3 regions of the Azospirillum sp. P4_B5 genome follow, and region 3 is predicted to be linked to each of the others. Evidence: riboswitches for the same ligand, from Rfam matches in the RefSeq annotation. Region 3 holds a riboswitch; each other region holds the start of a gene.
The links. A riboswitch is a leader RNA that binds a small molecule or an ion and turns the genes downstream of it on or off. The one in region 3 is predicted to bind cobalamin.
Positions count from the first base shown of each region.

Region 1: another riboswitch for cobalamin. It lies ahead of AC1DVI_RS25505 (TonB-dependent receptor plug domain-containing protein); the one in region 3 lies ahead of AC1DVI_RS10525 (energy-coupling factor ABC transporter permease).
Region 2: another riboswitch for cobalamin. It lies ahead of cobW (cobalamin biosynthesis protein CobW); the one in region 3 lies ahead of AC1DVI_RS10525 (energy-coupling factor ABC transporter permease).

Region 1 is NZ_JBFUHT010000042.1:35,435-43,137, reverse strand. Features, by position in the region: gene AC1DVI_RS25520 (ABC transporter ATP-binding protein) at 1-771, opposite strand, end outside; gene AC1DVI_RS25515 (FecCD family ABC transporter permease) at 771-1,778, opposite strand; gene AC1DVI_RS25510 (ABC transporter substrate-binding protein) at 1,775-2,623, opposite strand; gene AC1DVI_RS25505 (TonB-dependent receptor plug domain-containing protein) at 2,620-4,548, opposite strand; cobalamin riboswitch at 4,665-4,883, opposite strand; gene AC1DVI_RS25500 (TerC family protein) at 5,424-6,470, shown strand; gene AC1DVI_RS25495 (CopG family transcriptional regulator) at 6,657-7,076, shown strand; gene AC1DVI_RS25490 (extracellular catalytic domain type 1 short-chain-length polyhydroxyalkanoate depolymerase) at 7,154-7,703, shown strand, end outside.
Region 2 is NZ_JBFUHT010000030.1:820-8,522, reverse strand. Features, by position in the region: gene cobN (cobaltochelatase subunit CobN) at 1-3,373, opposite strand, end outside; gene cobW (cobalamin biosynthesis protein CobW) at 3,614-4,681, opposite strand; cobalamin riboswitch at 4,721-4,936, opposite strand; gene AC1DVI_RS21445 (ABC transporter ATP-binding protein) at 5,227-5,991, shown strand; gene AC1DVI_RS21440 (ABC transporter ATP-binding protein) at 5,984-6,706, shown strand; gene AC1DVI_RS21435 (ABC transporter substrate-binding protein) at 6,768-7,703, shown strand, end outside.
Region 3 is NZ_JBFUHT010000010.1:94,377-102,079, forward strand. Features, by position in the region: gene AC1DVI_RS10500 (ATP-binding protein) at 1-76, shown strand, start outside; gene AC1DVI_RS10505 (response regulator) at 99-515, shown strand; gene AC1DVI_RS10510 (histidine kinase dimerization/phosphoacceptor domain -containing protein) at 515-1,543, shown strand; gene AC1DVI_RS10515 (hypothetical protein) at 1,705-2,079, shown strand; gene AC1DVI_RS10520 (superoxide dismutase) at 2,207-2,944, shown strand; partial or broken gene AC1DVI_RS10525 (energy-coupling factor ABC transporter permease) at 3,002-3,604, opposite strand; cobalamin riboswitch at 3,779-4,017, opposite strand; gene AC1DVI_RS10530 (hypothetical protein) at 4,162-6,090, shown strand; gene AC1DVI_RS10535 (glutathionylspermidine synthase family protein) at 6,298-7,449, shown strand; gene AC1DVI_RS10540 (hypothetical protein) at 7,532-7,703, opposite strand, start outside.

The sequences.
Region 1 (7,703 bases), on a different contig from region 3:
TGGCAGGGTGTGCCAAGGAAGCAGGAAGGGCTCGCCGCCGGTCTCGCCACGGTGGGCGGCGATGCCGTAGGCGGCGCGCAGGGTGTCGTCGGTCAGCACTTTGTCGGGCGGCCCGTCGGCCAGCACGCCGCCGTCCGACAGAAGGATCAGCCGGTCGCAGAAGCGGGCGGCCAGGGTCAGGTCGTGCAGCACCGCCACCACGCCGCTCCACTGGCGGGCGGCGTCGCGCAGCAGTGCCATGCAGGCGAGCTGATGACCGGGGTCGAGCGCGGCGACCGGCTCGTCGGCCAGCAGCACGGGCGCCTCGGTCGCCAGGGCGCGGGCCAGCAGGACGCGCATCCGCTCGCCCCCCGACAGGGTGCCGACGATCCGCCCGCGCAGGTGCGCGGCGTCGGCGGTGGACAGCGCCCGCTCCACCGCCGCGCGGTCCGCCGCGGTGACCCCGCCCAGCGGGCCACGGTGGGGCAGGCGGCCCAGCAGGACCAGCGCCTCGGCGCGCAGCGGCCAGTGCACCGGGCCGCTCTGCGGCAGATAGGCGATGGCGCGGGCGAGCGTCCGGCGTCCGACCTGCGCGGCGGACCTCCCGTCGAAGGTGACGCGGCCCGCCGCCGGCTCGGCGAGACCGGCGAGGAGGCGCAGCAGGGTCGTCTTGCCGGCGCCGTTCGGGCCGATCAGCCCGGTGAAGGCGCCGGGCTCGATGGCGAGATGGACGTCCGTCAGGATCGTCCGCCCGCCGGCTTTGGCGGACAGGCCGTGGGTTTCGATGCGCATCACGCCTCCTCCCGCCGCAGCCGGGCGATCAGGGCGATCAGGAAGGGCGCGCCGATCAGGGCGGTGACCACGCCCAGCTTCAGTTCGGGCCGCGTCGGCAGCAGCCGGACCGCGATGTCCGCGGCCAGAGTCAGGCACGCCCCGGCCAGACCGGCCAGCAGCAGCAGCCGTCCGGGCCGCGCCCCGGCCAGCGGGCGCATCAGGTGCGGCGCCACCAGCCCGACGAAGCCCACGGCGCCGGTGACCGACACCGCGCTGCCCACCGCCAGCGCCGCCCCGGCGATCAGCCGGACGCGCAGACCGGTGAGGTCGAAGCCCAGGCTGCGCGCCGCGTCCTCCCCCAGGGTCAGCGCGTCGAGCGCGCGGGCGCCGGACAGGCAGAGCACCCAGCCCGCCAGCATCGGCGGCAGGACGAGCCAGAGCTGGTCGGTGCCGCGGTCGGCCAGCGACCCCATCAGCCAGAACACGATCTCCAGCGCCGCGTAGGGGTTGGGGGCGAGGTTGAGGGCCAGCGCGGTCAGCGACCCGGCAAGGCTGTTGATGGCGATGCCGCTGATGACCAGCGTGGCCGTTCCGGCCCCCCGCGCCGCCATCAGGTTCAGCAAAATTGCAGTGGAGGCGGCTCCCGCCATGCCGCCCAGCGGCAGGGCGAGCGACAGCGCGGCGGACAGGCCGCTGTAGAAGACGATCACCGCGCCCAGCGCCGCGGCGCTCGACACGCCGAGCAGCCCCGGCTCGGCCAGCGGGTTGCGCAGCCAACCCTGCATCGCCGCGCCGGTCAGCCCCAGGCTGAAGCCGACCAGCAGGCCGAGCAGGGCGCGCGGCAGGCGCAGCTCGGCCAGCACCAGCGCGCCCAGGGTGGGGCGCCCGGCGAGCCAGTCGGACAAAGCGGCGCCCAGGTCGAACGGCACATAGCCGACCGCCGCCGACACCGCGCAGAGCGCCAGTGCCAGACCCATCAGCCCGCCGACCAGGGCGGGGTAGGGGATGCGGGACTCCCGGCTCATGGCACGGCCTCCCGCGCGGCGGCCAGCCGCTCCGCGGCCTCGGCGATCTGCGGGCCGGGGCAGGTCCACAGGCGGGTTGGCAGCGACAGGGTGCGGACCTGACGTTTCAAGGCCTTCAGGGCCGGGTGGTGCAGCAGGGCGCCGGCCAGCGACGGCGGGGCGTCGGGCGCGGCGTCGACGATCAGCACGTCCGCGCCGCCCAGAATGATGGCCTCCAGCGGCAGGGCGCCCTGGCTGCCCAGCGGCAGGCGGTCGGCCATGTTCTCCAGCCCGGCGCGGGCCAGGAGTTCGTCGACCAGCGACCCGGACCCGGCGACGAAGCCGTTGGGCCGGAGCACCACCGCCGTCGGGCGTGGTCCCAGCGGCGCGGGGGGCAGGGCGTCGAGGCGGGCGAACAGGTCGGCGACCAGCGCCTCCCCCCGGTCCGGCTCGCCGACGGCGCGGGCGAGGCCGCGGATCTGCTCCGCCACCCCGTCCACGCTCTGCGGGACGTCCAGCTCCAGCAGCGGCGCGCCCAGACGGCTCAGCAGCCCGACCGCGACCCGCGTGGTGTAGCGCCCAGCGACGATCAGGTCGGGGCGCAGGGGCAGGATCTCCTCCGCCATCCCATGGTTGACCGGCACCCGCGCCGCCAGATCCGCCACCGTGGAGGCGCGGGGATCGCGCGCCAGCCACGTCACCGCGGCGAGGCGCTCCGGCCCGACGAGCCGCAACAGCAGCTCGTCGGCGCAGAGATTCAGGGAGACGATGCGCTGCGGCTTGTCGGGCGGCGCCTCCCACGCCGCCGCCGGCCCTCCCGCACACAGCAGGAGGGCGGCGGCCAGCCAGAGAAGGGTCCGCCTCACAGCGACAGCCGCAGCCCGAGATACCCGGCCCGGCCCGGCGCGCCGTAGGTCCAGACCTCCTGATACTGGCGGTCGAACAGGTTCTCCACCCGCCCGAAGAGTTCGACCCCCTGGGACAGCGCGTAGGAGCCGGCCAGATTGACCAGCGTGTAGGGCGCGAGGCTCACGACCTGCCGGTTGTAGAAGGGATCGTAGGCCCAGTCGCTTGATCGCCCGTTGTAGACTACGCCGAGGTTGGCGTTCGCCCGGTCCTCCAGGAAGCGGTGGTTGACGGTCAGGCTGGCGAGCTGCTTGGGCCGTCGCACCAGCTCCGCACCCGTGGAATCTTCGCCGTCGGTCCAGCTGTAGGAGCCGCGGACGGTCAGCCGGTCCAGCGGCTCCACCGACAGGCCAAGCTCGAAGCCGCGGACGCGGGACTCGCCCGGCATGTTGACGGAGGTCCGCCCGGTGCCGGTGATGAGGTCGCGGATGCGCTGGTCGAACCACGTGCCGTCCACGGAGGCCTGCGAGCCCCACAGCGCCTGATCGAAGCCGGCGTCCCAGCCGCGCGCCCGTTCCGGCTTCAGGGTCGGGTTGCCGGCGTAGGTGGCGGTGTAGCCGTACAGCTCGAACAGGGTGGGGCTCTTGACGCCGGTGCCGTAGGAAGCGCGCAGCTTCGTCCCGCTCTCTTCGATCAGATAGGCCGCCGTGGTGCGCCATGTGGTGGCGTCGCGGAACAGGTCGTTCCCGTCGTGGCGGACGCTGCCGGTCAGGGTCAGCCGGTCGAACAGGCCCAGCTTGTACTGGCCCACCAGCCCGGTGGAGCCGATGGAGCGGTCGAAGCTGGAGAAGCTGCTGCGGCTGATCGCCTTGTCCTCCTCATGCTCCACGGCGGCGGTCAGCACATGGTCGGCGGGGCCGCTGTTCAGCGTCAGGTTGGTCTGGTAGTCGGCCTTGGTCTTGCGCCCATCGTAGCGGCTGGTCACCGTCTTGGCGTCGTCGCGGTAATCGCGCTGCTGGCGGCCATGGGTCAGGCCGACGATGTGCTCCCACTTTCCGTCGAAAAGGGCGATCTTGCCCTGGAGGCGCCCGAAATACTGCTCCCCGGCGGTGCTGGTCCCGTCATCGACGGCGCCGCGCCCGCCGACGAAGCCGTCGGTGTCGGTGCGGAAGCGGGTGTAGCGGCCGGTCACGGCGATCTCGCTGCGCTCGGTCGGGCGGACGGCGGCGTTTCCGGTCAGCGTGCCGTTGCGGTAGCCGTCCTTCTCCGGGTTGCCGAGCCGCTTGTCGGCGACCGACACGCCGTCGCTGGTGACGCCCTGGCCACTGAGAAATAGGTCGTAACGGTCGGTCCCCGTGCCGAAGGAGGCCCGCCCGGCGGCGGTGCCGAAGGACCCGCCCTCGACGGCGGCGCGGATTTTGGGGGCGCCCGCGCCGCGGCGGGTCACGATGTTGACGACGCCGCCGACCGCGTCGGAGCCGTAGAGCGCGCTCTGCGGGCCGCGCAGCACCTCGACGCGCTCGACGTCGCCGGCCAGCAGGTTGGCGAAATCGTATTCGGAACCGGCGGCGGGATCGTTCACCTCGATCCCGTCGATCAGGACGAGCGTCTGGTTGCCCTCCGATCCGCGGATGCGCAGTTGGGTCAGGGTGCCCATCGGGCCGCCGCGGTTGACGGCGACGCCGGGCACCGCGCGCAGCGCGTCGGACAGCAGGCGGGTCTGGCGCTGCTCCAGCTCCTCGCGGGTGATGACGGTGAGGGCGCTGCCGGTTTCCTCGGCGGCGGTGGGGACGCGGTTGGCGGTCACCGAGACCGGCGGAAGCGTCGTGATGGCGGTGGAATCGGCGAAGGCCGATGCGGGGAACGCCGACACGGGAAGGACAAGGCTTCCCAGAAGGGCGGCGAAGGACGCCGTCCGGTGAAGGCGGGGAACGCGGACACTCATTGAGACCTCGGGCGGGACGCCGGTGGCACGTCACCGCGAACGAAGTCCCACCGGACGCTCCGCGAACGGACTCCCGGTTCGACGACCTTCGGTGCACCCCGCCCGAACGTGTTCGCGTGTGACCACGACTGACGGCAGGTCTCCTGGCTCGCGGGTTATCGTCGGCCCATCGCCTTCCCAGGATCGCGATCCCAGTGGCATTCCGATGGACGACTCGCCGCTTACAGTTGCGGGGGCAGCCCCGGCGTAGAACCCTCGCACGGCGAATCGCCGCGGGGTCCGCACCGTGTTCCCATTTTCAGCCCTTTCGGGCAACCGTCGGGTGCGAAGCTACGCGGGCGGAACGGCTCCGGTCAAGCCGCATTCCGCCGATACGCCGATCACGGTCCGCGAAGGGCGCGCCACCCTCTTGTCGCCGGGCCGGGGTCTGACTACATGACGGTTGAGGTCCGGGCCCCTCTGGCAGCGTCGCCCGGCGCTGTGATGTCGGACTTCCCATTGAGCCGTCGCCTTGGCGCGGCCTTGCGGAAGCTGGCCCTATCCTCCCCCCTGGGTCCCGCTCCCCCACAAGGTCCACCGCCGGACGACGGCACCCGACGGGCCTTTGGGAGACATCGACATGGACCGCGCCACACCAGCATCCTGACCGACCGCCACGTCTCCACGGCAAACGATGGAGACGGGTGTCCTGACGCGCCGCGGCCGAGCCGTCGCGTGCGTTTTTCCGTCGGCCGCAGACCTTGCGGTCGAGATTCCAGTCCGGGCCCCTCTGGCCGATGCGTCCCGCCGTGGCGCATCGGTGATGTCGGACTGCTCATGTGACGATCGAAGTCTCCGCTTGCGGGAGCGGAGTGCATGAAGCAAGGGACAGTTCCATGGACCAGATCGTTTTAATGTGGGCCGGCTTCGCCGTCTTCGTTGCCGTGCTTTTGGCCTTTGATCTTGGTGTATTTTCCAAGAAATCCCATGTGATCTCCGGCCGCGAGGCGCTGATGCGTTGCGCGGCCTATTCCACGCTGGCGATGATTTTCGCGGCCGGCGTCTTTCATTTTCAGGGCTCCGAGAAGGGGCTGGAGTTCCTGACCGGCTACCTGATCGAATACAGCCTGAGCGTCGACAACATCTTCGTCATTGCGCTGATCTTCACGCATTTCGCGGTGCCGCCGCAGTACCAGCACCGGGTGCTGTTCTGGGGCATCCTGGGCGCGCTGGTGATGCGCGGCGTGCTGATCGTGGCGGGCACGGCGCTGATCCAGGAATTCCACTGGATCATCTACATCTTCGGCGCCTTCCTGATCTTCAGCGGCATCAAGATGCTGATGTCGGTGGACGACGAGCCGGACATGGAGAACAACCGGATCGTCAAGTTCGTCCGCTCCCGCTTCCGCATGACCGACGGCTACGAGGGGCAGAAGTTCTTCGTGATGCGCGACGGCGTGCGGATGATGACGCCGCTGTTCCTCGTGCTGATCCTGATCGAGTTCACCGATCTGGTCTTCGCCGTGGACTCCATCCCGGCGGTCTTCTCGGTGACCACCGACCCGTTCATCGTCTGGACCTCCAACGTCTTCGCCATCCTCGGCCTGCGCGCCCTCTACTTCGCGCTGGCCTCGATCATCCACCGTTTCCATTACCTGAAATACGGCCTGTCGCTGGTTCTGGTGGTGGTCGGCGCCAAGATGATGATGGTGGACATCTACAAGATGCCGACGGCGGTGGCGCTGGGCATCACGGCCTTCCTGGTCGGCGGTTCCATTGTCTTCTCGATGCTGAAGACCCGTGCGGATGCGGCTCCGGATGGCGCGGACGCTGAGGCCCGCCGCTGGTGGGTGCCCGGCAGCCCGGCGAAGGGTGCCGGCGGTTCCACTCCGGCTTCCTCCAGCGAGGCGGCCGCCGTTCCCTCGGACGGCAAGGGCCAGTAAGGCGTGCGGCAAGGGGGTGGATCCGGTCCAGTGGATCGGTCCCACCCCTCCCCGGAAAGGAAGCCGGGACATTCGCTTGGCTTTGCGGTCGTGAACCGCTCGCCACCATGACGACGCCCTCCCCTTGATCGACGCGTCATCACTCCCATTTACCATCCCAGTGGATGGTGATGGGATGGCGAAACGATGTCAGAGAACGCCCGCGATCAGAAGCCGAAGGTTGGGGACAGCGAGAAGATCACGATCAACCTCGGCTATGTCGACCTCGGCCACATCGATCTCCTGGTGCAGGAAGGGTTCTACGCGAACCGCACCGACCTCATCCGCACCGCCATCCGCAACCAGATCGACCGCCATGGCGACGCCTTGCGGCAGGCCGTGACGCGCAAACGCGTCGATCTCGGCCTGCGCCACTACAGCCGCGGCGATCTGGAGGCGGCGCGGGATGCCGGAGAGATGCTCGACATCCGTGTCCTCGGCTTGGCCACGATCGCCCAGGACGTCACCCCCGACCTCGCCCGCGCCACCATCGCGTCGATCGCCGTGCTGGGGGCGCTGCACGCCAGCAGCGCCGTCAAGGCGGCCCTTGCGGACCGCATGCGCTGAGGGCGCAGGCCGCATTCCTGAAAGACGACGGACGGGACCTTCCCGCTTGCCCCGTCCGAGCCCAGAAAGCTCCCGACATGACCGACCGTGTCCCCGCCGGAATGGCCGAGGCGCTGCGCCTCACCCGAGCCGGCGACCTCACCGGGGCGACCGCCCTCGTTCAACGCCTGCTGCGAGGGGAGTCCGCGGCACCTCCCGGCGCCGGCCCGACCATCATCGACGTCGAGCCGCTTCGGGTGGACGCCTCGCCGGACATCCCGGATGCGCCGCCACGCCGCGCCACGGCCTTCGAGCCCGCCGACGCCTTCAAGCCCGGCAGCGCCTTTAAGCCCGGCAGCGCCTTTGCAGGCCGGTTCCATTCCGGACCGCGCGCCGGCCTGGGCGAAACCCTGCGCGGCCTCGCCGCCCGCGCCATGCCGGCGGGCCTCGACCTCGGGGTGGGCGGCCTCGCCCGTCCGGCCGCCGATCCGCTGCCGGACGGCGCCTCCTTCACGACGGCGTCCTACGAAAACGCGGCCGGAACGCGCTCCTATAAGCTCTATGTTCCGGCCAACCGTCGCGACGGCCGGCCGCTTCCCCTGGTGGTGATGCTGCATGGCTGCACCCAGTCGCCGGACGACTTCGCCG
Region 2 (7,703 bases), on a different contig from region 3:
CCTTGCGGCGGCGCAGATCGTCGCCCGTCGAATTGCGGCGTGGGTGCCAGAGACCGCGCTCCAAAGCCTCGGTCAACCGGTCCAGGATATGCCGGGCGGCGGCCGGATTGGACTGCGCCAGGAAGTCCCACACCCGCTGGTCGTCCACATAGGCGTCGTACAACTGGTCGAAATGGTGGGGCCGCACCGCCGTGGTGGTCGCGGCGAAGGCGAACAGCGTGTCCACGCTCGCCGCCAGTTCCCCGGCGCCGCGGTAGCCGTGGCGCATCATGCCGTCGATCCAGCGCGGGTTGGCGGCCCGGCCGCGCAGGACGCGGGCGATCTCCTCGCCCAACGTGCGGACGGTCAGGCTCTCCGGCTCCGAACTGTCGAGATGATAGAGCGCCGGGTCGTTGTCGACCAAGGCGGCGGCGGCGGAGAAGCCGCCCTCATACTGCATGAAGCCGTCGGTGGAGAGCAGGTCATGCTCCCGCTGGTCCTGGTGGTGGACGAGCGCGTCGGCCCCGCCGATGCGGCGGCGGAACAGGCTGGGCAGCGGAACGCCCTCCAGCCCCTTGCCGTAGGCATGGCAGCTTCCCTCCAGATAGGCGGTGCCGAAATCGGCCCGCGCGCTCCAGTCGCCGCGCGCGATCATGCCGGGAAGCGCCGTGCCGTAGGCGCCGGGGGCCGCGCCGAAGACCCGCGCGCTGGCCCAGCGTTCCGCATCCGTCGCCGGGGTGCCGCCGGTTTCCAATTCGGCGCGGTCGGTGCGCAACGCGGCGGCGACGGGGTTCACGTCGTCGGGTTCGTCCTCCGCCATCACGGCGCGGACGGCCTGGTCGAACAGGGCGATCTGCTGCGGGAAGACGTCGCGGAACAGGCCGGAGATGCGCAGCGTCACGTCCACCCGCGGGCGGCCCAGGACGGAGGCCGGCATCACCTCGAAGCCGGTGACCCGGCCGGACCCGTTCTCCCACAGCGGGCGCACGCCGAGCAGGGCCATGGCCTGGGCCAGCTCGTCGCCGCCGGTGCGCATGGCCGGCGTGCCCCAGCAATCCACCACCAGCCGCTTCGGCCAGTCGCCGTGGTCCTGCAAGTAGCGGGTGATCAGCGCGTCCGCCGCCTGCCAGCCCAGCGTCCAGGCGGTCGGAGTCGGCACGCCGCGCGGATCGAGCGCGTAGAGGTTCCGTCCGGTGGGCAGCGTGTCGGCCCGCCCCCGCGCGGGGGAGCCGCCGGGGCCGGGCTTCACGAAGCGCCCGTCCAGCCCGGTCAGCAGGGCGGCCATCTCCGCCTCGCCGCAGGCGTCCAGCGCCGGGGCGACGTCCTCCGCCGTGGCGAAGCGGGCGACGGCGGCGAGCAGGCGGGCGCGGCGCTCCGGCTCCGGCGTCGTGCCGAAGACGTGCAGCCCGTCGCGGATCTGCATCTCCTTGATGTCGCAGAGATGGGCGTCGAGGCGGCTGAGAATCGCGTCGGGATCGTCGTCGGGCCGCAGGTTGCAGTCGGCGGCGACGCCGGATGTCCAGGCGAGATCCAGGATGGTCTGGCGCAGCGTGCCCAGCCGCCGCGGGTCCAGCCCGGTCGCCATCGAATATTCGTCGATGGCCGTTTCAAGCTCGGCGAGGTCGCCGTGCAGTCCGGCCTCGACCGGCGGCGGGGTCAGGTGGCCGATCATCACGGCACCAAGCCGGCGGCGCGCCTGCACACCCTCGCCGGGGTTGTTGACGATGAAGGGGTAAAGGCAGGGCAGGGGACCGGCGACGATCTCCGGCCAGCAGTCGGCCGACAGGGCCACGGCCTTGCCCGGCAGCCATTCCAGCGTCCCGTGCGCCCCCACCTGCACCAGCGCGTGTATGCCCAAGGCATGGCGGAGCCAGAGGTGGAAGGCATAGTAGCCGTGGCTGGGCGGCGTCTCCGGGTCGTGGTGCTGGGTGGTGGTCAGCGGGCCGTGGCCGCGGCTCGGCTGCACGGCGACGGCGACGTTGCCGCAGGCCAGAACGGTGAAACGGAGGGCGGTGCCGTCGGAAAGCGGGTCGGCCTGCTCGTCGCCCCAGCATGCCGCGATGCGGGCGCGGGCCTCGGCGGGGGCGAGGCGGCGGTAGTCCTCAATGCTCAGCGCGGCGGTCGTGCCGCCGGTCAGCGCCTCCATCAGGGTGGCGGGGCCGGCGGGAAGCCCGTCCAGCGCATAGCCCTCGGCGCGCAGCCGTTCCAGGATGCCGACGACGCTCGCCGGGGTGTCGAGGCCCACCGCGTGGCCGATGCCGCCGCCCGGCCCTGGATAGTCGGACAGCACCAGCGCGAGCTTGCGCTCGGCCCGCGGCGTGGCGCCCAGCCGCACCCAGGCGGCGGCCAGATCGGCGGCGAAGGCCACCCGGTCAGGCACCGGGCGGATCAGCGTCGGGGCGAACTCCAGGTCGGGGTCCGGCGTCCCCTCGGCCTTGAAGGCGATGGCGCGGGTCAGGATGCGCCCGTCCATCTCGGGCAGCACGACGTTCATGGCGAGGTCGGACGGCCCCATGCCGCGGGCGGAGCCGCGCCAGCCCTCCTCCGGCGTGGTGGACAGCACGGCCTGAAGCACCGGCGTGCCGTTGGCCTCCAGCGGCGACCCGTCCTCGCGCGCCGCCGAGAAGCTGGTCAGGTTCATCACGACGGCGGCGTCTCGGGCGGTCAGGGTGGCGCGCATCCAGGCGGCGCAGTCCGGCTCCTTCAGGCTCGCCACGAACAGCGGCAGCGGGGCGAGGCCGCGCGCGGCCAGCGCGTCGCACAGAGCGTGCACCGGCTCCAGGTCGCCGGCCAGCAGATGGGAGCGGTAGAAGACGACCGGTGCGCAGGGGCCGGTCGTTTGACTGGACCAGCCCTCGTAGACGCCGAAGCGCGGGACCGGCGCCGGCTCGCGCCAGGGGCGCTCCTGCCCGGCCAGCGTTGCGGCGTAGGCCAGCAGGTTGGCCATGTTGTCCGGCCCGCCCTCGGTGAAGCAACGCCACAGCCGTTGCGCGGCCTCGGCCGGAACGGTGCCGTAGCCCTCCAGGGCGGGGTTCGGCTGGGCGCAGCCGGGCAGTACAGCCAGCGCCACCCCGGACTCCCGGCAGGCGGCGGCGACATGGTCCAGCCCATAACGCCAATAGCCCGCCCCGCCGAGCAGCCGCAGAACGACCAGCTTCGCCTTGCGGATCACGGACTCGACGTAGAGGTCCACCGACAGCGGGTGCCCCAGCCGCGCGAGATTTGCCAGCCGCAGGGTGGGCAGGGTATCGCGATGGCGCTTCCAGCAGGCGGCGAGCGCCGTCAGGTCGCTGTCGGAGAAGGACAGGACGACGAGGTCCGCCGGGCTTTGCCCCAGATCCACGGCCTGGGGGCCGGCGTCGAGGTCTTCCTGGCGGGCGGCGAGTAGGTGCATATGCAAAGACTTTGCGAAGATTCCCTCGCCCCCCTGGGGCTCGGAGCCGCCGGCCGAAGGCCGGTTGAGCGACGAAGGCGATCAAAGGCGGAGAGAGGGCGCGAGACTTGCGAGCGACCTGTTAGGGTGAGGGGGCGCCCGTAAGGGCGTCCACGCACTGCAATGAGTCGGCGTCGTCGGCCTTCGGCCGCCCCCTCATCCCAACCCTTCTCCCCAGAGGGGAGAAGGGCAAATGGTGCATCACCTCAGCGCCGCGGTCACGGCGTCGCGGTCCAGGCCCGTCTCGCCGATCACCACCAGACGGCTGCGGCGCGGCTCGTCGGGCTTCCAGAAGCGGTCGAAATGGGTCTGGATGCGCGTCCCCACACCCTGCACCAGTAGGCGCATCGGCTTGCCCGGCACGTCGATGAAGCCCTTCAGCCGCAGCACGCCATGGGCGGCGGCGACCCGCTCCAGAGTCTTCGCCAGCGCCGCCGGATCGGGCTGCGGGCCGAGTTCCACGACGAAGCTGGTGAAGTCGTCGTGATCGTGGCCCTCCTCCTCGTCATGGTGGCTGGGGCGGTTGGCGAGGTCGTCCTCGGCCCCGGCGCCGACGCCGAGAAGCACCACCGGATCGACCTTGCCGTTGCTGGCGCGCAGGATCTTGGCCTCGCGCCCGGTGCCGCCCTCAGCCATGGCAGCGCGGATCAGGTCCTCGACCTTCGCCAGATCGGCGGCGCCGACCAGATCGGTCTTGTTCACCACGATCAGGTCGGCGCAGAGGAGCTGGTCCTCGAACACCTCCTCCACCGGGGTCTCGTGGTCGAGTTGCCCGGCCTCGGCGGCCTGGGCGGCCAGAGCCGCCGGGTCGGGGGCGAAGCGGCCCTCCGCGGCGGCGGCGGCGTCGACCACCGCGACCACCCCGTCCACCGTCACCCGCGTCTTGATCGCCGGCCAGTGGAAGGCCTGGACGAGCGGCTTTGGCAGGGCGAGGCCGCTCGTCTCGATGATGATGTGCTCCGGCGGCTGGGGGCGGGACAGCAGCTTCTCGATGGCCGGGACGAAATCGTCGGCGACGGTGCAGCACAGGCAGCCGTTCGCCAGCTCGATCACGTCGTCCTCGGTGCAGGTGGGATCGCCGCAGGCGCGCAGGATCTCGCCGTCGATGCCGACGTCCCCGAACTCGTTGATGATCAGCGCCAGACGGCGCCCGCCGGCCTGCTCCAGCAGGCTGCGGATCAGCGTCGTCTTTCCGGCGCCGAGAAAGCCGGTGATGACGGTGGCCGGGGTCTTCCCGGCGGACGGACGGAGGGCGGCGCGATGCGTCATGATCTGGTTTCCTTGTCTCCGCCACACCCGGCGGATTGGATGAGTGTCGGTCCGGCGGCAGGTTTCCTGGCTCGCGGGTCGTCGCCGCGCCTCCCGCCTTCCCGGCCTGTCGGCCCGTGGCATTTCCGGAGGCGGACTCGCCGCATACAGTTGCGGGGGCAGCCGCGGCGTAGGACCCCATCCGGGTCCGCACCGCATTCCCTATTATCCCCGCGCCTTCACGGCGGAGGGGGCACCGTCGGAGGCGCAGAATTGCAGGCGGACCCCCGATTTGCAAGCGGCCATTTGGCGCCCGAAAACCGTGCCGCCGAACCCGGAACGCTCCGTCCGCCCCGCCGTTGGTGTGTCGGAAGATCGGTACAGTCTGTCTGGAAAGCTGACACTCCGGACCGCGTGCGACACCCATCGCCGCCTTTGATGAATTCAGTAATTTCAATGAATTAATTAATCTTCCCGCAATTGGCATGTTCTGTGCTTATATCAGCCTAACCAAAAACGCGGACCGGCAGACGACGCGGACGAACAGGGAGGGAAAAGCGGCACCCATGGCCGACGACATCATTCTGGAAGCGCGCGGACTCTCGAAGGAGTTCAAGGGCTTCATCGCGGTAAAGGAGGTCAACCTCCAGGTCCGCCGCGGCACGATCCATGCGCTGATCGGCCCCAACGGCGCCGGCAAGAGCACGGTCTTCAACCTGCTGACCAAATTCCTGACGCCGACGCGCGGCCAGATCCTCTACAAGGGGCGCGACATCACCGCCATGAAGCCCGCCGACGTGGCGCTGCTCGGCATGGTGCGCTCCTTCCAGATTTCCGCGGTCTTCCCGCACCTCAGCGTGCTGGAGAATGTCCGCGTCGCGCTGCAGCGCCCGCGCGGCACCAGCTTCCATTTCTGGAAGCCCGAGGCCAGCCTGCACGACCTGCACGACCGCGCCGAGGAGCTGATCGAGGCGGTGAACCTCACCCCCTGGGCCGGCCACACCGCCGCCGAGCTGCCCTACGGCCGCAAGCGCGCGCTGGAGATCGCCACCACGCTGGCGCTCGACCCCGAGGTGATGCTGCTGGACGAGCCGCTGGCCGGCATGGGCCACGAGGACATCGAGGGCACCGCCGCGCTCATCAAGCGCGTCTCCGCCGACCGCACCATCCTGATGGTGGAGCACAATCTGTCGGTCGTCGCCCACCTGTCGGACACGATCACGGTGCTCCGCCGCGGCGAGATCCTGGCCGAGGGCGCATACGACGTCGTATCGCGCAACCCGCAGGTCATGGAAGCCTACATGGGTACGGGTGAGGTGGGCCATGCCTGACGGTGCCAACGTGAAGACCACCATGCTGGAGATCCGTGACCTCCAGGCCTTCTACGGCGAAAGCCACGTGCTGCACGGCGTCAACATCGACGTGCGCCAGGGCGAGGTGGTGACTTTGCTGGGCCGCAACGGCGCCGGCAAGACGACGACCATGCGCTCGATCATGGGCATCGTCGGCAAGCGCAACGGCTCGATCCGCTTCCAGGGCAAGGAGCTGATCGGCATGGCGCAGCACAAGATCCCCCGCCTCGGCATCGGCTATGTGCCGGAGGAGCGCGGCATCTTCTCCTCGCTCAGCGTGGACGAGAACCTGATGCTGCCGCCGGTGGTGAAGTCGGGCGGCATGACCGTCCCGCAGATCTACGAGCTGTTCCCCAACCTCCAGGGCCGCGGCACCACCCAGGGCACGCGCCTGTCGGGCGGCGAGCAGCAGATGCTGGCCATCGCGCGCATCCTGCGCACCGGCGCCGACCTGATCCTGCTCGACGAGCCGACCGAGGGCCTCGCCCCCGTCATCATCGAGCAGATCGGGGTGGCGGTGCGCAAGCTSAAGCAGCGCGGCTTCACCATCGTGCTGGTGGAGCAGAATTTCCGCTTCGCCGCGACCATCGCCGACCGCCATTACGTGATGGAGGAAGGCCATGTCGTGGACATGATCCCCAACGACCAGCTCGCCCAGAACATGGACAAGCTGCACACCTATCTGGGTGTCTGACCAGTTCAACACCCCCTCTGCTGAACACACTCAAAACAAAGCCAATCGAAGGGAGTTCGAAATGCTCAAGACGTTGCTTTGCGGGACCGCATTGCTGGCGCTGACCGCCGGGGCCGCGCACGCCCAGGTCTCCAACAACGTGATCAAGATCGGCGTGATGAACGACCGGTCCGGAATCTACGCCGACCTCGCCGGCGAAGGCTCGGCCATCGCCGCCCGTCTGGCGGCCGAGGAGTTCGGCGGCAAGATCGCCGGCGCGCCGATCGAAATCGTCGTCGCCGATCACCAGAACAAGGCCGACATCGCCGCCAACACGGCGCGCGAGTGGATCGACGCCGGCAACGTGGACGTCATCGCCGACGTGCCGAACTCCGCCGCGGCGCTGGCCGTCCAGGGCATCACCAAGGACAAGAAGCGCATCTTCCTGATGTCCGGTCCGGGTTCGACCGACCTCAGCGGCAAGTCCTGCAGCCCCTACGGCTTCCATTGGACCTACGACAACTACGCCATGGCCGCCGGCACCGCCCGCGCGCTGGTCGAGCAGGGCAAGAAGAACTGGTTCTTCATCACCGCGGATTACGCCTTCGGCCATTCGCTGGAGGATGAGACCACGAAGATGGTCAAGCAGCTCGACGGCAAGGTCGCGGGCAACGTCCGCCATCCGCTGGGCACCGCCGACTTCTCGTCCTACCTGCTCCAGGCCCAGGGTTCGAAGGCGGACGTGATCGGCCTCGCCAACGCCGGCGGCGACGCCACCAACGCCGTCAAGCAGGCGTCGGAGTTCGGCATCACCCAGTCGGGCCAGAGCCTCGCCGGCCTGCTGCTGTTCATCAGCGACGTGAACGCGCTGGGCCTCCAGGCCGCCCAGGGCCTGCTGCTGACCACCGGCTTCTATTGGGACACCGACGAGCAGACCCGCGAGTGGACCAAGAAGTTCGAGGCCAAGGCCGGCCGCAAGCCGACCATGGTCCAGGCCGGCGTCTACTCCGCCGTCCGC
Region 3 (7,703 bases):
ACAGGGCAGCGTCTTTCGCATAAGCCTTCCTGAAAATCCGACCCTGTCCTTGCAAAGGCTGGCTGATGAAGCGTGACCCACTGGCGGCGTGCATTGTCATGATCGAGGACGATGAAGGTCATGCCCGGCTGATCGAGAAGAACATCCGCCGGGGAGGGATGACCAATGAGATCATTCCCTTCACCAGCGGCACGACCGCGCTCACCTATCTGTTCGGACAAGACGGAACCGGCCGGGCGAGCGCGGGGCGGGCTCTTCTTATTCTGCTCGATTTGAACCTGCCGGACATGACGGGGGGCGACGTTCTGGCCAAGGTCAAAGCCAACCCGTACACGAAGCGCTTTCCCGTGGTGGTTCTGACGACCACGGACGACCGGCAGGAAGTCCAGCGTTGCTATGATCTCGGGGCCAGCGGCTACATCACCAAGCCGGTGAACTACGATAGCTTCGGCGATGCGATCCGGCAACTGGGCCGGTTCTTCACGGCCATCCAGATTCCCGAGGCGGAAGCGTGATGGATCGGGCTGTCCGCCTCCTCTACATCGACGACGACATCGCCCTGGCCCGACTGGTGCAACGGAAGCTCGGACGGCGCGGTTATGTGGTGGAGTGTGCGACGAGCGGCCAGGAGGGCTTGGCCCGAGTGGCGCAGGGCGGCATCTCGGTGGTCGGTCTGGATCACGAGATGCCGGACGCGATCGGGTTGGACATCCTTCCTGCGCTGCTGGCTGGTGCGGATGCGCCGCCGGTCGTTTATGTCACCGGGGCCGGCGATACCCGGGTCGCGGTTGCGGCGCTGAAGGCGGGCGCCTCCGACTACGTCCCCAAAGAGAACGGCGACGGGTTTTTCGATCTGCTGGTCGCCGCGATCGAGCAGGCGATCCAGAAAGCCCAGCTCCGCCGGGAGCGAGAACTGGCGGAACGGCAGGTGCGCGCCGCGCGAGACCGGGCGGAGCTGTTGCTGCAGGAGGTCAATCATCGGGTCGCCAACAGCCTGGCGCTGGTGGCGGCGTTTGTGCAGTTGCAAAAGTCCGGCCTCTCCGATCCCCAGGCCCGTACCGCCCTGGAGGGAACCCAGGCGCGCATAACGGCGATCGCCGGCATTCACCGAAGTCTTTACACGTCCGGCGACGCGCGCTCCGTCCAAATCGACGTCTATCTGAAAGCGTTGCTGGCCGACATGCACTCCGCCATGGCTTCGCACCGTCCGGATGCGTTCCTTGTCACCGCCGATCCGGTCCTGGTGCCGACTGACAAGGCGGTGTCCTTGGCGGTGATCGTCACCGAGCTGGTCACCAATGCCTGCAAATACGCCTATCCCCAAGGCCGGAGCGGCAGCATCCGTGTCCGCGCGGTGGCTGTCGAAGGCCAATTGTCGGTGAGCGTGGAGGATGACGGGGTCGGCTTTCCCGGTGGCGGCGCTCCGCAGGGGACCGGCCTCGGCACCCGCATCGTTCATGCCATGGCGTCCAACCTGGGAGCGACACTGCACCATGACCGCCAGCACACCGGCACACGGATGACGCTGACGATGCCGTTGTGATCGCTGCGCCACCATGCCGAGTCGCGATGTCCGGGCTTGTGGCCCTTGCCTCTCCGAGCGGGGGGGGGGGGCGGGTTAATCCTTAGGGGCCTTTGCCGTGGCGGCGGTATCGGTCGGATGATGACTCACCCGATCGAACGAATCCCCGGAGTCTTTCCGCCATGCCGACATCGCCGCACGGATCGCCCGACCGCGGGCTGAAGCCGTTCATCCTCGCCATTCATCGCGAAGCGCTGGAAACCGCCGCGGCCAAGGGGCTGACCGGCACTCTGGCACAGGTCGCCGCCCTCCAGGACACCGCGAGCCTCGCCTCGGCCAAAGCCGGACGCCTCGTCACGGAGGAGGAGGTGATGCGCCTGCTGCTTCGGGAGCGCCGCGGCCGCAAGGTCCATGAGGTGGTGGGAGCGGCTCCGGTCGCTCCGGTCAAGAAGCCGGCGGCGGCGCCATCCCGATTCCGTCTGGGGCGTTGGCGGGCGGTGGCGATCGGCATGGCCCGCTCGGCATCCGCCGGCCTGACGGGAAAGGTCCGGTTGTAAGAATCGGACGATCTGCTGTCCGCCGGTACCGAGTGAGTACGCCCATTGCCCTGTTGAGTGAGTTGCGGGGCGCACTGAGGCTGTCGCTTCCCCGCTGTTCGGCACGAAACACACATTGGGAGGTCTCATGTCCGTTCGCCTGGATCGCCGACAATTGCTGCTGTCCGCCGGAGCCGCCGCGCTGGTGCTGGCCGTGGCGCCGCGCTTCGTCCTGGCTCAAACTCCGGGCGGTAAGGGCTTCACGCTGCCGCCGCTGCCCTACGCGCCCGCCGCGCTGGAACCGCACATCGACGCGACGACCATGGGCGTGCATCACGGCAAGCACCATCAGGCCTATGTGGACAACCTCAACAAAGCGCTCGCCAACCACGGCGACCTTCAGGCGATGCCGCTGGCCGACCTGCTGAAGCGCGTGCCGGAACTGCCGGAAAGCATCCGCACCGCGGTGCGCAACAACGGCGGCGGGCACGCGAACCACAGCATGTTCTGGAGCATCATGGGGCCGAACGCCGGCGGCGCCCCGGACGGCGAGGTGGGTGCTGCCATCACGCGCGACTTCGGCAGCTTCGACGATTTCAAGAGCCGCTTCAACACGGCGGGGGCCGGGCAGTTCGGCAGCGGCTGGGTCTTCGTCACCGCCGACCCGTCGTCGGGCAAGCTCGCCATCGCCGCCCGCCCGAACCAGGATTCGCCGGCCATGGAAGGGGTGCCCGTGCTGATGGGCAACGACGTGTGGGAGCACGCCTATTACCTGAAGTATCAGAACCGGCGCGCCGACTATCTGGCGGCCTGGTGGAACGTCGTCGATTGGGGCGCGGTGAACCGCCGCTACGCGGCGATCCGCAAGGGCGAGCTGGTGATCTGAACGGAAAAGGGGGGGGGGGGTGTACCCGCCCCCCAGCGCCTTGGCGACGGCCAGCACGGCGAGGTCGGCCAGCGGCTCGACAATGATGACGGTCATGTAGGCGGCGCCGAAGGAGGCGACTTCCGTCATGGTCTCGGCGGTGAAGCCGTGGCCATAGAAGGCCCAGAAGGCCACCCAGGCGACGATGCCGCCCTGGTAGGCGGTGGAGAGCGCCAGCGCCTGCGAATACTTCAGGTCGACATAGGGGGTGGCGTCGGGAACGATCCGCTTCGCCAGCAGGCTGATGCCCCACAGCGGGACCAGCAGAGTGGTGACGTTCATGCCGTACTGCGGCAGGTCGAACGGCGCAAAGAACAGGCCCTGGATCAGCAGGCCGGCGGCGAGGCCGATGGAGGCCGCACCGGCACCGAACAGCAGGAGCAGCGTCGATCCGAGGATCAGGTGAACCTCCGACACGCCCACGGGGTGGTGCGGGAACACCTCGAAGAAGCTGAAGACCAGCGCGGTGGCGATCAGGCTGCGCAGCACCAGCGGCGCGACCCCGCCGTTGTTGCGGACGTCGTTGTGCGCCAGCTTTCCGGCCATCGCGAAGCCGCCGGCGGCCGTCGCGTAGCTGAGAGCGATCTTGGCGCCGTCGACGACGCCGGGTTCGATGTGCATGCTCTATGCCCTTTCCGAGTCTGCCATGCGTTTGGAGGGGCGTCGTTGCTGGCAGGCACCGGCATCGCAACCCCCTTGGTCCCCTGGATGGGCGCACCGGAGGGACGGCTTGCGGAAGACGGGCGGCCGTCGGGCCGGACATCGGCAAGCGACCACCGGGGCACCCCGCCCGAGGACGTACGTTCGGTTACGGCAGGTCTCCTGGCTTGCGGGTCAAGGCGGCATCGTCCGGCCTTCCCGGCGCCCGTTCCCGCAGGCGGCGCCAGTGACACGGAAAGGACGATGCCGCTCACCGCTCACAGTTGCGGGGGCAGCGCCGGATTTGCCGTTTCTCCCCGATCGGGGCGGTTCACCGGCTTCCCTCTTAGCCCCGCGACCGGATGGCGCGGGGAACCATAACCGGCGCCAGGGTAGGGGCGGGGTCCCCCGTCGTCAAGAGGGGGATGGCGACCCATCGGGGGAGTCGCACGGCTTCCTTGACACCGCTCCCGCGGAACCGACAAGGTCCGGCGGACTGCGCGAGGCCGGATCAACGGGCGAAGGACGGGGTTGCGGGCATGCTACCGGTTCATTTCCTGACCATCGTGCTGAACGGCGATCCCTTCATCCGCTATCACCTGGAGGTGTTTCGCCAACTGCCCTTTCCCTGGCGCTGGCACATCGTGGAGGGGGTGGCGGAGCAGGTCCGCGACTCCTCCTGGTGCGCGCAACGGGGCGGGCGCGTCCCGCAGGACCTTCACCGCGACGGCCGCAGCAGCGACGGAACCTCGGAATATCTGGACCGCATCGCCGCGGAGGAGCCCGGGCGCGTGTCGGTCTACCGCAAGCCGTCCGGTGCCTTCTGGCAGGGCAAGGTGGAGATGGTGACGGCGCCGCTGGCTGCCATGACGGAGGAATGCCTGCTCTGGCAGGTCGATGCGGACGAACTTTGGACGGCGGAGCAGATCGCCCGTGCGCGCCAAATGTTCCTTGATTCGCCATCGCGCACGGCGGCGCTGTACCTCTGTCAGTTCTTTGTCGGCCCATCCCTGGTCCTCGACAAGGTGGACCATTACGGCAATTACCGCGCCTACGAATGGCTGCGGACCTGGCGGTATCGGCCGGGGGATTTTTGGCACTCGCACGTTCCGCCCCGGCTGATGCGCCCGCAGCCCGATGGGCCGGACCTCGAACTCGGCGCGGCCAACCCCTTCCTTCACGAGGAAACGGCGGCGGGCGGGCTGGTTTTCCAGCATTTCGCCTACGCCACGCGGGAGCAGGTCGCGTTCAAGGAGGTTTATTACGGCTACGACGGCGCGGTCCGTCGGTGGGACGCGTTGCAGGTCGCGGGTCGAGCGGTCGGCAGCGGCACCCTTCCGCTGCGCGATTTCTTCCCCTGGGTGACCGACGCGGCGACCGTCGCCCGCGCCGAGTACGCCATGGTGGAGCCGCTGGCGCGCCCGGACGCCGACGGAGCCTGGGGTTTCGTGCCGCCGGCGCGGGGCGCCTCGACGGCGCCGGCGGTGGCGCTGCTGCGGGGCTCCGGTCCGGCCGTCCGCCGCCGCACGCTCGTCCCCGGCGAACCGTCGCCCTTCCCGACCGACCTGGTCCGAAACGTCGGCGTGTTCCTGCTGGACGGCATGGGTGCCGTGCTGCGGGCGTCCGGCTTCCTGCGGGAACTGCGGCGGGCCTTGCCGCTCGCCCGGATCACCGCCTTCGCGACCCCGGACGCGGAGGCGGCGCTCGCCCTCTGCCCCTACGTCAACCAGCGGGTCACCCTGCCGCCGCTGAAGGGACGGGCGCCCGACGACGCGCTGGTGACCGCCGTGCGCCAGGAGATCGGCCAGCAGTTCAGCGGCGCCTTCGACCTGACGATCAATCCCGGCCGGGGTGAGGATACCAGCTTCGCCAACCGCCTGATGCAGGATACGGGGGCGCCGCTCCGCCTCGGTTGCAGGGTCGGCCGGCCGGTGCGCGGCTATTACGCCGACGCCTTCCTGACCCACGTCGCGCCGGCTCCCGCCGGCCTGCTGGGGGCACTGACCGCCAGTGAGCCTGACCCCGCCACGGAGGTCTGGACCTCCCCTGCGGGCGAGCGGGTCGCCGTCGCGCTTCTGGCCGAGGGCGTTCCGGCGCGCTGGCGCTGCGCGGTCGGCCTGTCCGCGTCCGTCGGCACCGGCAGCCTGTCGGAGCTGTGCCGCCGCCTTGCCGCGCGCGGCGACACCGCCATGATCCTGGTCGGCGAAGAGGCCGCCAGGGGAGCCGCGGCGCGCATCGCCGGGGAGGCGGGGGGCGCCTGCATGAACGCGGTCGGGCGGCTGGGTTTCGACGGGTTGTGCGCCCTGCTGCGGCGCTGCGACCTGTTCGTCGGGACGGGCGCCCCGGCGGAGGACATCGCCGTCGCGGCCGGGCTTCCCATGGTGGGAACCGGCCCGGAGCACGGCGATCCGAGCGCCGGGGCGATGGAGAGCGCCATTACGGCTTGGCTGGCCGGCCGCACGTACTGACAAGCGTTCCCACCCGGCCTGTGAGATCCGAGAGGGGAAGCGTGGAAAAACGGAGGGACGGGCGCGCAAGGCGCTTGTGTTGGCGCGTTTGCGCCGCAATGATCCGCCCCCACCGAATCCCGGACGGCCGCAAGCGGCGCGCCGCAGCGGGGCAAAACCATGGATTGAATCCGGCGGCCCGGTAAGCACACGATGCGCAGAGCAGTCATGAAACCCCGTGCGGATTGGCGTCCGGGGCTCCGCAAATACCCCTATGGCGTCCGCGCGATGAGCGCCGGTGCCTTCTGGCGCGAAGATGTGCGGTATGAGTTCTCCGCCCATCAGATCGACCTGATCGAAAGCGTCGCCGACGAGCTGCACACCATGCTGCGCGAGGCGTTGCGCGCGACGATGGACGGGCGGGCGCTGGCCCGGCTGGGGGTCCGCGGCGGGGTGGCGCGGCTGCTGGAAGCCTCCTGGAACGATTATTGGGCCGCGGGCCGGCTGAACGAGCGGGCCGGCGCGCTGATCGGGCGGCTGACGCTGGCCTATGACGGGCGCGATTCGGTCAAGCTGCTGGCCTGCAACTACGACACGCCGGAGGGGCTGTTCGCCGCCTCGATCATCCAGCGCAACTGGCGCGAGGCCCTGATGGGCGACGCCAACCAGTTCAACGGCCTGCACGAAGGGATTGTGGAGCGCTGGGAGGAACTGGCGGCGGGCATGCCGGGCCGCGGGCTCGTCCATCTCGCCTGCGCCACCCCCGACCCGATGCGCGAGAGCGAACTGGTCTATCTGGCCGCCACCGCGGCGGAGGCCGGCATCGCCACGCATCTGCTGCCGCTGCAAAGTCTGGGCTGGGACGGCCAGCGCTTCATCGACGACGAGGGGCGGGCGGCCTCCTGGCTGGCGAAGATCTACCCCTGGCAGGGGCTGGCCGACGACGCCTTCCTGCAGAAGCTGCGGATGGGCGGCATGAGCATGCTGTCGCCGCTGTGGTGCTGGCCGATGTCGAACCACGGGCTGCTGGCGACGCTGTGGTCGCTCTACCCGCGCCACCCGAACCTGTGCCGCGCCGCGCTCGACCTCCAGGAACTGGAGGGCTGCGACGCCGTGACGGAGCGCAGCCTGTTCGGGCTGGACGACGCGGCCCAGCGCATGACGGCTCATGGCCGCACCATCTCGGACACCGGCAGCGCCGAGTATCCGGGGGGGCGGGTCTGGCTGGAAACCCCGCCGATCTTCGAGGAGGAGGGCGTCCACGCGCTCCTGCACTGTTGGATCATCGGGGACAAGTGCCTGGGCATGTCGATCCGCGAATCGGCGGACCCTCGGGTCGGCTCCGATGCGGCGATGGTGCCGCACATCTTTCGCGGCTGACACGCTTTCCTAGGGCGGGAGGAGCCCGCCCTGTCCGAAGGAGGGCAGGGCGGGCGCTTCGGCGGCGATCAACCGACAGGACTCAGCGGCTGCGGCCCGGCGCGAAGGGATTGGGCAGTGGTGAGCCGAACGCCGCCCGGCGGGCGTCTCGCCACGCAACGTCGTTGCCGACGCCGCTGTGGGTGCTGGACACCGACACCACCTGACTCTGGTGGCGCAGCCAGCCGCGCAGCTTTTCTTCGAACCGCTGGGCG